2 regions of the Paeniglutamicibacter sulfureus genome follow, and region 2 is predicted to be linked to the other one. Evidence: predicted binding sites of a transcription regulator. Region 2 holds the regulator's gene; the other holds the start of a gene.
The links. The regulator LexA, encoded in region 2, represses DNA repair genes until DNA is damaged. The targets are predictions, from matches to a motif close to TCGAACANNTGTTCGA.
Positions count from the first base shown of each region.

Region 1: a site for LexA is predicted at 2,703-2,718, ahead of ABD687_RS02220 (DNA polymerase III subunit alpha). Genes of this name have one in related genera too.

Region 1 covers NZ_BAAAWO010000001.1:483,469-488,546, forward strand. Annotated here, with positions in the region: gene ABD687_RS02200 (AAA family ATPase) at 1-81, opposite strand, end outside; gene ABD687_RS02205 (VOC family protein) at 127-567, opposite strand; gene ABD687_RS02210 (hypothetical protein) at 772-1,083, shown strand; gene ABD687_RS02215 (dihydrolipoyl dehydrogenase family protein) at 1,226-2,590, shown strand; gene ABD687_RS02220 (DNA polymerase III subunit alpha) at 2,849-5,078, shown strand, end outside.
Region 2 covers NZ_BAAAWO010000001.1:4,513,263-4,518,340, forward strand. Annotated here, with positions in the region: gene hflX (GTPase HflX) at 1-443, shown strand, start outside; gene ABD687_RS20385 (ATP-dependent DNA helicase) at 436-2,442, shown strand; gene lexA (transcriptional repressor LexA) at 2,560-3,279, opposite strand; gene ABD687_RS20395 (LysM peptidoglycan-binding domain-containing protein) at 3,568-3,954, shown strand; gene ABD687_RS20400 (histidinol-phosphate transaminase) at 4,067-5,078, shown strand, end outside.

The DNA.
Region 1 (5,078 bases), 4.0 Mb from region 2:
GGTGTGGGGCCATTGGTCGCGGGGCGCGGGGGAAAGTCCGTCTTCGGCGATGCGGCGGATCGGCAGGTTGCAGAGTCTCACGGGCGGCCGGGATTTTCAGCGGTGAGGGGGGTGCATCGGTGCCGGCTAGACACCGGTGACGGTCCCGTCGTCGTCGATGGCGAAGGACGGGTTGTGCACAAAGTCCCAGCGGAACCCGTCGGGGTCGGCCACGCAGGCGCTGGTGCCGCCCCACTCCCGGAGGGTCGGTGCGCCGATCGAGGTCGCGCCGGCGGCAAGTGCCCTGGCGTAGAGCTCGTTGACCTCCTCGACGCTTGCGCTGTTGTGCCCCACGGATAGCGGCGGAGCCAGCGGGCCGTGGCCGACTTCCCCGTATTCGCCGGGCATGGATTCGACGTTCCACAGTGCGAGCATCAGCCCGTACCCCGCTTGGACGAACAGGATCTCGCCGGGGATGTAGTTGATTTCGCGGAAGCCCAGGCCTGTGACGTAGAAGTCGCGTGAGCGCTGGACGTCGCGCACGCCAAGGGTGAGCGCAGTGATGGCCGGAGGCGTGTTTGAAGTCATGCTCACCAGCATAGGCCCACGTGAGACCCGGGCAATAGGGCCCCGAAACAACAAATCGTCGTACATGCGTTCTAGTCTCCCCTTGTATAGAACAAAGTTTCTAATAAAATGGTTCAGTGCATGGGTGCGGCCCGCTGCCGCCGCCCACCTCTTCGGGGTGTGGCGGCAACGGGCACGTTTGTGCGAGGGGAAGGTGGCGAGCGAATGGGAATCTTTACCCAGTCGATCGAAGTTGACTGCACGCCGGCGGGGGTGCCGATTCGCCTGCGCTGGCAGGGTCGGGAATACAAGCTGGCGGCCGAGCCGGTGCGCTGGTTCGAGCGGCGCAAATGGTGGACCGAGGAATTGCGCGCCGAACGCGGACGCGGGCCGGGGCTCGTGGACTATGAGGTCTGGCAATTGCAGGTCAAGCTCGCCGGCGTGGGGCCGCTGCGCACCTTTGAGGTTTCCCGGCAGGTTGAGACCGGTCGTTGGCGCATCATTCGCATGCCCGAGGCCTACCGGGAGAGCGCCTAGTGCGAAGGATCGGACCACAAGACCCCGCGCCGGTCACCGGGTTCGCGGCCGTGGACTCTGGTTGTTGGAGGGGTGAGGTGCAAGGCTAGGGAGCAGGCGCCTGGATGGCGGCCGCGAGGAACCCAACCACGGGAGTGCTCAGATGGAAGAAGTATTCGATGCGGCAATCATCGGCATGGGCCCCGGAGGCGAGGTCGTTGCCGATCGCCTGCTGACCGCCGGCAAGAAGATCGTGGTCTTCGAATCCGAACTCATTGGCGGGGAATGCGCCTACTGGGCCTGCATTCCCTCCAAGACGATCCTGCGTGGACCTGAGGTGAACATCGAGGCCGACGGCGCCGCGGGTGCCTCCTCGAGCACCCTGGACTGGGAGAAGGCCAGGGACTACCGCGACTACATGGCTCGACACCTCGATGACAGCGCCCAGGCCGAGGGGTACGCCCGGCGCGGGGCAACGGTGGTGCGCGGGAAGGCCTTCATCTCGGGTCCCGGGCACGTGGTGGCCAACGGGGAACAATACCTGGCGCACCACATCATCATCGCCACCGGGACCTCGCCCTCGGTTCCCGACTTCCCCGGGATCGGCGACATCACCGCCTGGACCAACCGTGAGGTCTATACGCTCGACACGCTGCCCCAGTCGGTGGCCATCGTGGGCGGAAGCGCAGTGGCCCTGGAAACGGCGTTCTTCCTGTCCGGATTCGGGGTAGAGGTCACCGTGCTGAATCGCAGCGCACGGCTGCTGGGCCGCGAGGAGCCCGAGGTCTCCGCGCTCGCCGAAGGGTACCTGCGCGAGCGCGGGGTCAAGGTCATGGCCAACAGCTCCGTGGCCGTCGGGCGGCGTGGAGATGGCGGAAGCAGCATCCTGGCGTTGCGCGAAGGCGGAGAGGTCGTGGCCGACGCCGTCATCTTCGCCACCGGGCGCACCCCGCGCACCGAGGGCCTGGATGTGGCCAGGGCGGGGGCGACCCTCGATGGCCGCGGCAACGTTCGGGTGGACGAGCATTGCTGGGCGGCAGAGGGGCTCTGGGCCATCGGGGACGTCACCGGGATCATGCCCTTCACCCACGTCGCCAAGTACCAGGGGCGCATTGTCGCCGACTGCATCCTGGGCAGGGACCGAAACGCGAGCTATGACGGGATCCCGCGCGTGGTGTTCGCCGCCCCGGAGATCGCCGCCGTGGGCCTCACCCGCGAACAGGCCGAGGGGCGCGGGATTGACGCGGTGTCCATCCAGGTCAACCTGCCCGAGGCGATCGCCCGGCCGTGGACCTACGAACAAGACCCGCACGGGGATCTTGGCATCCTGGTGGATCGGCATCGGAGGGTCTTGGTCGGAGCCTGGGCCATTGCCCCGCAGGCCAGCGAATGGATCCACCAGGCGTCCATGGCCATCAGGGGCGAGACCCCGCTGCAGGTCCTGCGCGACGCGGTGCCGCAGTTCCCCAGCTATTCCGAAGCCTATCTGGTGGCCCTAGACAGGCTCGGGGCCGCCGAAGGGATCTAGCCCCCGGGACCGGGGTGGGCATTCTCACCGGAAGAATCCCGCCACAGGTCAGTTGCGGGATCCGGTTGCCTATCCACAATGATTGCGCAGTGGGGTCGTTCCGGGGCTTGAATCGAACACATGTTCTAATATGATGGTGTCATCCCTCCAACGGGCGCGGTGCCCACCCGGACCCCAAGCCCAAACACACCCAGGCCCCTATCGGGGCGCATGGAACAAAGGTGGAGGAGCGGGAATAGGCAAGGAGGGCACACTGGCATGGGCTTCACCCACCTGCACGTCGCCTCGGCCTTCAGCGCACACTACGGGGTTTCCTGGCCCGAGAACCTTGTCGCCGCGGCGCTCGCCGACGGGGCGGATGCCCTGGCCATCACCGACCGCGACGGACTCTACGGAAGCGTCAAGCACCTCAAGGCCTGCATCGAGCACGGAATCGACCCCATCCTCGGGGTGGACCTTGCCATCCTTGAACCCGCACCGCCACGTGCCGCCCACGGCAAGCCCCTGCCCATGCGCACGGCCGGGCGCATCGTCGCCCTGGCCAGGGGGCATGACAGCGGCGCCGGGTACGCGGCACTCTGCCGCCTGGTCACCGCAGCACACCAAAAAGCCCCGGCCACGGCTGCGCCCAAGGGACACATCGGCATCACCCGCGAAGAACTGGCCACCCATGCACTGGGCCCGCAGGGGGAGGCGCTGCTGACCATCCTGCTGGGGCCGGGCTCCGACATCGGTCTGGCCACCGGACACCGCCACTACTCCCAGGCACGCACCGCCCTGCACACCTGGCGCACCCTGCTGGGACCCGAGGCACTGCGGGTGGAGATCACCACCCACCTGAACAACCCAGGGGACAGGCTCAGCACCGCACACGCCATCCGCATGCTGCGCTGCGCCGCCTCCGCTGACATCGCCCCCATCCTCACCAACGCCGTGCGTTACACGGACCCGGACGGGGCGGCCACCGCCGACGTCCTGGACTCCGCGCGGGCGCTGAGCTCCCTGGAAACCCTCAACGACATCCAACCCAACGGGCAGGGCTGGCTCAAGCCCGCCGGGCACATGCACCACCTCGCCACCGAGATCGCCCGCTACGCCTCCGACTCCACCCTGGCTGCCACCCTGCTGCGCAACACCGCCGCGCTCGCCGACTGGGCACGGATCGACCCGGTCCCGGACACCGGATGGGGAATCCCCGTGGTCCCCGAGGCACACATCATCGGCATCACCGCCGAACCCAACGCCGAACTCGCCGCCCGCGCGGAAGCCGGAATCACCCGGCTGCTCCCCGCCGATGCCAACGACCCCGCGCTGCGCCACCGACTCCAGGCCGAACTGTCCACCATCTCCGACCTCGGCTTCGCCCCCTACTTCCTCACCGTCGCGGAAGTCAGCTCCATGATCACGGGGATGGGGATACGCTCCGCCGCCCGCGGGTCCGGCGCCTCCTCACTGGTCAACTACCTCATCGGCATCAGCCAGGTGAACCCCCTGGCCCACGACCTGCTCTTCGAACGCTTCCTCTCCCGCGACCGCGCCACCCTGCCCGACATCGACATCGACGTCGAATCCGCCCAACGCCACAACATCTACCAAAAGATCTTCGACCGCTTCGGGCACCGACGCGTCAGCCTCATGAGCATGCAAAACGGATACCGAGCCAGGGGGGCTGTACGCGACGCCGGCCAGGCCCTTGGCATGGAGGAGGAAGACATCGACGTGATCGCCAAGCAGCTCTGGCGCTTCTCCGCCTCGTCCTTCCGCGAAGCCCTGGAGGAAAAACCCGAACTCGCCCCCTTCGCCGACCGCCTCGGCACCGAAAAACAGCTCGACCTGCTCGTGGACCTCACCGAACGCCTCGACAGGCTGCCCCGCCACATCTCCATGCACCCCTGCGGCGTCATCCTCTCCGACGCGCACCTGCTCGAACGCACCCCCGTGGAACCCAGCGGGATCGGGCTGCCCATGAGCCAATTCGACAAGCACGACATGGACCCCATGGGCATGCTCAAGCTCGACGTGCTGGGGGTGCGCATGCAATCGGCCATCACCTACGCGCTCGAAGAGATCCAGCGCCTCCACCCCGACGCACAGGCAGTCGCCAAGGCGGGGGGACACCAGGGAGCCAAGCCCGGGGAAATCCCCGACTACATCCTGCCCAACGGCGCCATCGACCTCGCCCTGGTCCCACTGGACGACGAACCCACCTTCGAACTCATCCGCTCCACCCACACCCTGGGCTGCTTCCAGATCGAATCACCCGGACAGCGCGAACTCATCGGCAAGCTCGCGCCCAGGGAATTCAACGACCTCATCATCGACATCTCCCTCTTCCGCCCCGGACCCATGAAATCCAACATGGTCAAGCCCTACCTGGAAAACCGCCACGGATTCGCACCCGAAAAATACCCCCACCCGGATTTGGCACCCGCGCTCGCCGAGACCCACGGTGTCACCGTCTTCCACGAACAGGTGCTGCGGATCTTCC
Region 2 (5,078 bases):
AAGTGGCCGACGCCGATTTGATCCTGCACGTTGTGGATGCGTCGCACCCGGACCCGGAAGGCCAGATCCAAGCCGTGCGCGAGGTGCTCAACGACGTCGACGCGCGCAACATCCCGGAGATCATTGTCCTGAACAAGGCGGATGTCGCCGACCCGTTCGTGGTCGAGCGCCTGCGCCAGCGCGAGCCGAACCACGTCATCGTCTCGGCGCGCACCGGCGAAGGCATCGACGAATTGCAGGCCCGGATCAGCGCCGCAATCCCGAGGCCCAATGTCCAACTAGAATTGATGATTCCCTATGATCGAGGCGACGTGGTCAACAAGCTCCACGGCGCCGAGGCCGAGATCCTGGCCGTCGAACACACCGAAACGGGAACCCGCATGATGGTCAAGGTCCGCGAAAGCATGGCCGCAGAAGTGGAGCAATTTAGTATTCATGGCTGAGGAATCAGAGGTCATCGCCCTGTTGGACGAAGCAGTGTCCAGCATGGGCGGGCAAAGCCGTCCGGGCCAGCACGAGATGACACGCCAGGTCGTGCGCGCCATGGAAACCGGTGAACACCTGCTGGTGCAGGCAGGAACCGGAACCGGCAAGTCCATGGCCTATCTGGTTCCGGCGCTGGCGCACGCGCTGGGATCCGAAAAACCTGTGGTGATTTCCACCGCAACCCTCGCGCTGCAGGCGCAGATCGTCGGGCGCGATGTGCCGCGCCTGTTGTCGTCCCTGAAAGACAAACTGCCACGCGAGATGGAAGTGGCCCTGGTCAAGGGCCGCTCCAACTACGTGTGCCAGTACAAACTCAGCGGCGGATACCCGGACGACGACGAGGGCGCCCTGTTTTCCATGGAATCCGGCACCCCCGTTCTCGGTGGTTCCTCCGAGGGCCCCGGCTCTGCCCTGGGCCAGGAAGTGGTGCGCCTGCGGCAGTGGGCCGAACGAACCGACAGCGGTGACCGCGACGACCTGACCCCGGGAGTCAGCGACAAGGCCTGGCGCCAGGTTTCGGTCAGCGCGATGGACTGCCTGGGCGCGCAAAAGTGCCCCATGGCCGCCGAATGTTTCAGCGAACTGGCACGCGCCCGAGCGGCCGACGCCGACGTGGTGATCACCAACCACGCCATGCTGGCCGTCTCGGCCTTCGAAGGCCTGGCCGTGCTGCCGGACTTCGACACCGTCATCATTGACGAGGCCCACGAGCTGCAGGACCGGGTGACCAGCTCGGTGACGCGGCCGCTGTCGGTCAACATGGTCCAGACCGCCGCTTCGGCTGCCCGCAAGCACTGCTCGGTGAGCGTGGACGCGCTGAACCAGGGCGCCAAGGCCCTGCAGCGTGCGCTGGAGGGAGTGCCCACCGGGCTCATGGCCCGCGGCCTGAACGAGGACCAGGAAGCCGCGATCAACCAGATCGCCGAAGCCGCACGCGTGGTGCTCTCCGACTCCAAGCCCGAGGCCAACGCCCCTGCGGACGGGGGACGCCAGATGGCCCGTTCCCAGGTCATGTACCTGGTGGAGCAATGCACCAAGATGCTTGAAATGACCGAGGAGCGCGAGGTGATCTGGGCCTCTCGGCCCGGCCACTTCAGCCCCGGGGAGGGCTATGTCCAACCGGACGAGTCAAGCCAGCCGACCTTGATGGTTGCACCGCTCTCGGTGGCGGGAAAACTCAGGGAAGGTCTCTTCGACGGCCGGACCGTCATCCTCACGAGCGCAACCCTGGCCATCGGTGCGGCGTTTGAACCGGTGGCAGGATCCCTGGGGCTCGTGGGGGACGGGGCGCCGACCTGGAACGGCGTCGACGTCGGCAGTCCCTTCGACTATCCCAAGCAGGGCATCCTCTACGTTGCCAAACACCTGGCCAAGCCCGGGCGCCAAATGTCCCAGGAGACGCTTGCAGAGATCGAGGATCTCATCAAGGCCTCCAACGGCGGGGCGCTGGCGCTGTTTACCTCCCGCCGCGCGGCCGAGGACGCTGCGGAGATCCTGCGCGCACGCCTGGACATTCCCATCCTGTGCCAGGGCGAGTCCAGCATGAAGGCGCTGGTCGACCAGTTCTCGGCGGAGCCCGATACCTGCCTCTTTGGGACGATGACGCTGTGGCAGGGCGTCGATGTGCCGGGAAACGCCTGCCGATTGGTCATCATCGACAAGATCCCGTTCCCGCGCCCGGATGATCCGCTCTCCTCGGCACGCAGCCGCGATGTCGCCAAGCACGGCGGAAACGGTTTCATGGCCGTGGCCGCAAGCCATGCGGCGGTGCGTCTGGCACAGGGTGCGGGCCGCCTGATCCGCTCGGTCAACGACAAGGGCGTGGTCGCGGTGCTCGACTCGCGCCTGGCCACCGAACGCTACGGAACGTTCCTGCGGGCTTCCCTGCCACCGCTGTGGGCAACACCGAACAAGGCCACCGTCATTTCCGCGCTCGAAAGGCTCAGCGAGGGCTGAGCACGTTGCCTTGCAGGCATCCCGGTCGCGGGAGATGTGCAGGGTGCGCAAACAACAGCGAGGGCCGATCCGATGATCGGCCCTCGCTGTGTTGCGGGATGAGTTGTGGCTGCGGACCTAGACGGAGCGCATGACCGATACGACCTTGCCCATGACGGTTGCGGCGTCACCAAGGATCGGTTCGTATCGGGAGTTCTGCGGCAAAAGCCAGGTGTGGCCATCGCGCTGGCGGAAGGTCTTCACCGTGGCTTCGTCCTCGAGCAACGCGGCGACGATGTCGCCGTTGTTCGCCGTCGGCTGGCGCCTCACGACAACCCAGTCGCCGTCGCAGATGGCGGCATCGATCATGGAGTCGCCGCTGACCTTGAGCATGAAGAGCTCGCCATGCCCCACCAGCTGGCGCGGCAAGGCGAAAACGTCCTCGATCGCCTGGTCGGCCAGGATCGGTCCGCCGGCGGCAATGCGCCCCACCAGGGGGACCATGGCGGTGTCCGCGGAGGTTGTCAGTTCCGAGACGTTCATGCCGTTGGCTGCCCTGAGATCCGACTGGCCCTCCACCACCTCGAGCTTGGCCTCGCTCTTGAGCTGCAACGGCAGCAGGATCTCCATGGCGCGCGGGCGGCGCGGATCGCGCCTGATGTAGCCAAGTTTCTCGAGCTGGCTGAGCTGGTGGGTCACGCTCGAGAGGCTGGCAAGTCCCACGGCGTCCCCGATTTCACGCATCGACGGCGGGTAGCCGTTGCTGCTCACGGAGCGCTGGATGGTCTCCAGGACCTTCTTCTGGCGAATGGTCAGGCTCTTCGCGTCGCGTCGAGGGGTTCGTTGTTCGGTCGTCATTGTCAATGCCTCATCCCGATCGTCGCCGGTTGCCCGCGCGTGCCGCAAATTGTCGGTGTGGGTTGATGTAGTAAATACATCGCTTCACAACCAACATCCTAGTAGACAAAGTCACTGCTTTCAAAGATTTGTTCGAACAGATCTGGACACGTGTCGTCGAAAAGTGCTAGAAATAAGATACGCACTACGAACACATGTTCGAAAGATGCGTTCGAATAATCGTCACGTGTTCGACTAGGCGCCCCAGGGTCCCAGCCGGCCACGTGAATTCAGAGGAAAGGCAAAGACATGGCAAACACTGCTTTCTCGGCCCCGCTCCACCTTGTAACATCCGACGACTACTTGCCCGAATCCCAGCCAACGCTGGCACCCCTGCGGCTCACTCGTCGCGGAAAGTTCGTGCTGATCGGACTTCCCATCTTCGTGGTGAGTGCCGCAGCACTGATGCTCCTGGGCCTGTTCCTTTCCCCGGCCAACGCATCGGCGGAAGTGCCGCTGGGCGTTGACGCGGTCAGCGTCACCGTCATCGAAGGGGATACGCTGTGGGGGATTGCCCGCGAGTTCGCTCCGCAGCTCGAGCCCCGCGATGCGGTTCAACAGATCGGCGACCTCAACAACCTCAACAGCTCGGTGCTGCACCCCGGTGCCGAACTCTTCGTTCCCACCGGAAGCTAGCCCCCGCACCGGCGCTCCCGCGGGCGCCGATACAAGGCATTGCGAACCGATTATTACCCTCTGCACCGGCGAAGATTCTTGGCCCCACCTGCCACCGCCGTAGACTTGGCCCGTGAATGAACGGCTAAATCGCCTGGCAAATCTGCCCCTGCGAGAAAATCTTCAAGGTCTCGAACCCTACGGTGCTCCCCAAATTGACGTACCGATTCAGTTGAACGTCAATGAAAACACCCACCCGCTACCCGCGGAAGTGCATCGCGCCATTGTCGAAGAAGTCTCCGCGGCCGCCGTGGGATTGAACCGTTATCCCGACCGTGAATTCACCGAATTGCGTGAACGTCTTGCCGCGTTCCTGGGCCACGGGCTCGAAGCGGACAACATCTGGGCAGCCAACGGATCCAACGAAGTGCTCCAGCAAATCCTGCAGGCCTTCGGCGGGCCGGGCCGCACCGTCCTGAGTTTCCCTCCCACCTACTCCATGTATCCGCTGCTGGCAGCAGGGACCGACACCACCTACGTTGCGGGAATCCGTTCCGAGGACTATGGACTTTCGGCGGAGGATGCGGCGGCACAGGTTCGTGAGGCCGCGCCGAACATTGTCATCCTGTGTTCGCCCAACAATCCCACCGGTACCGCGTTGGGACTCGACGTCGTCGAAGCCGTCTACGAAGCCGGCCGGGCCAGCAACGCCATCGTGATCGTTGACGAGGCCTACGCGGAGTTTGCCCACACCGGGACGCCTTCGGCGTTGTCCCTGCTGCCCGATCGCGAGCGGCTCATTGTCTCGCGCACCATGTCCAAGGCCTTCGCCTTGGCCGGAGCACGCCTCGGCTACCTTGCCGCGGCCCCGGAGGTCACCGACGCGATCCGCCTGGTGCGCCTGCCGTACCACCTTTCGGCGGTCACCCAGGCGACCGCGAATGCGGCGTTGAAGCACTCCGACATCCTGCTGGCCAACGTCGAGGCCATCAAGGTCCAGCGGGACCGGATCGTCAACGAGCTCACGCGCATGGGGCTGCGCCCTGCCTCCAGCGATTCGAACTTCGTGTTCTTCGGGGGAGTCAAGGACACCAAGGCCATCTGGGAGGGCCTGCTGGAGGCCGGAGTGATCATCAGGGATGTCG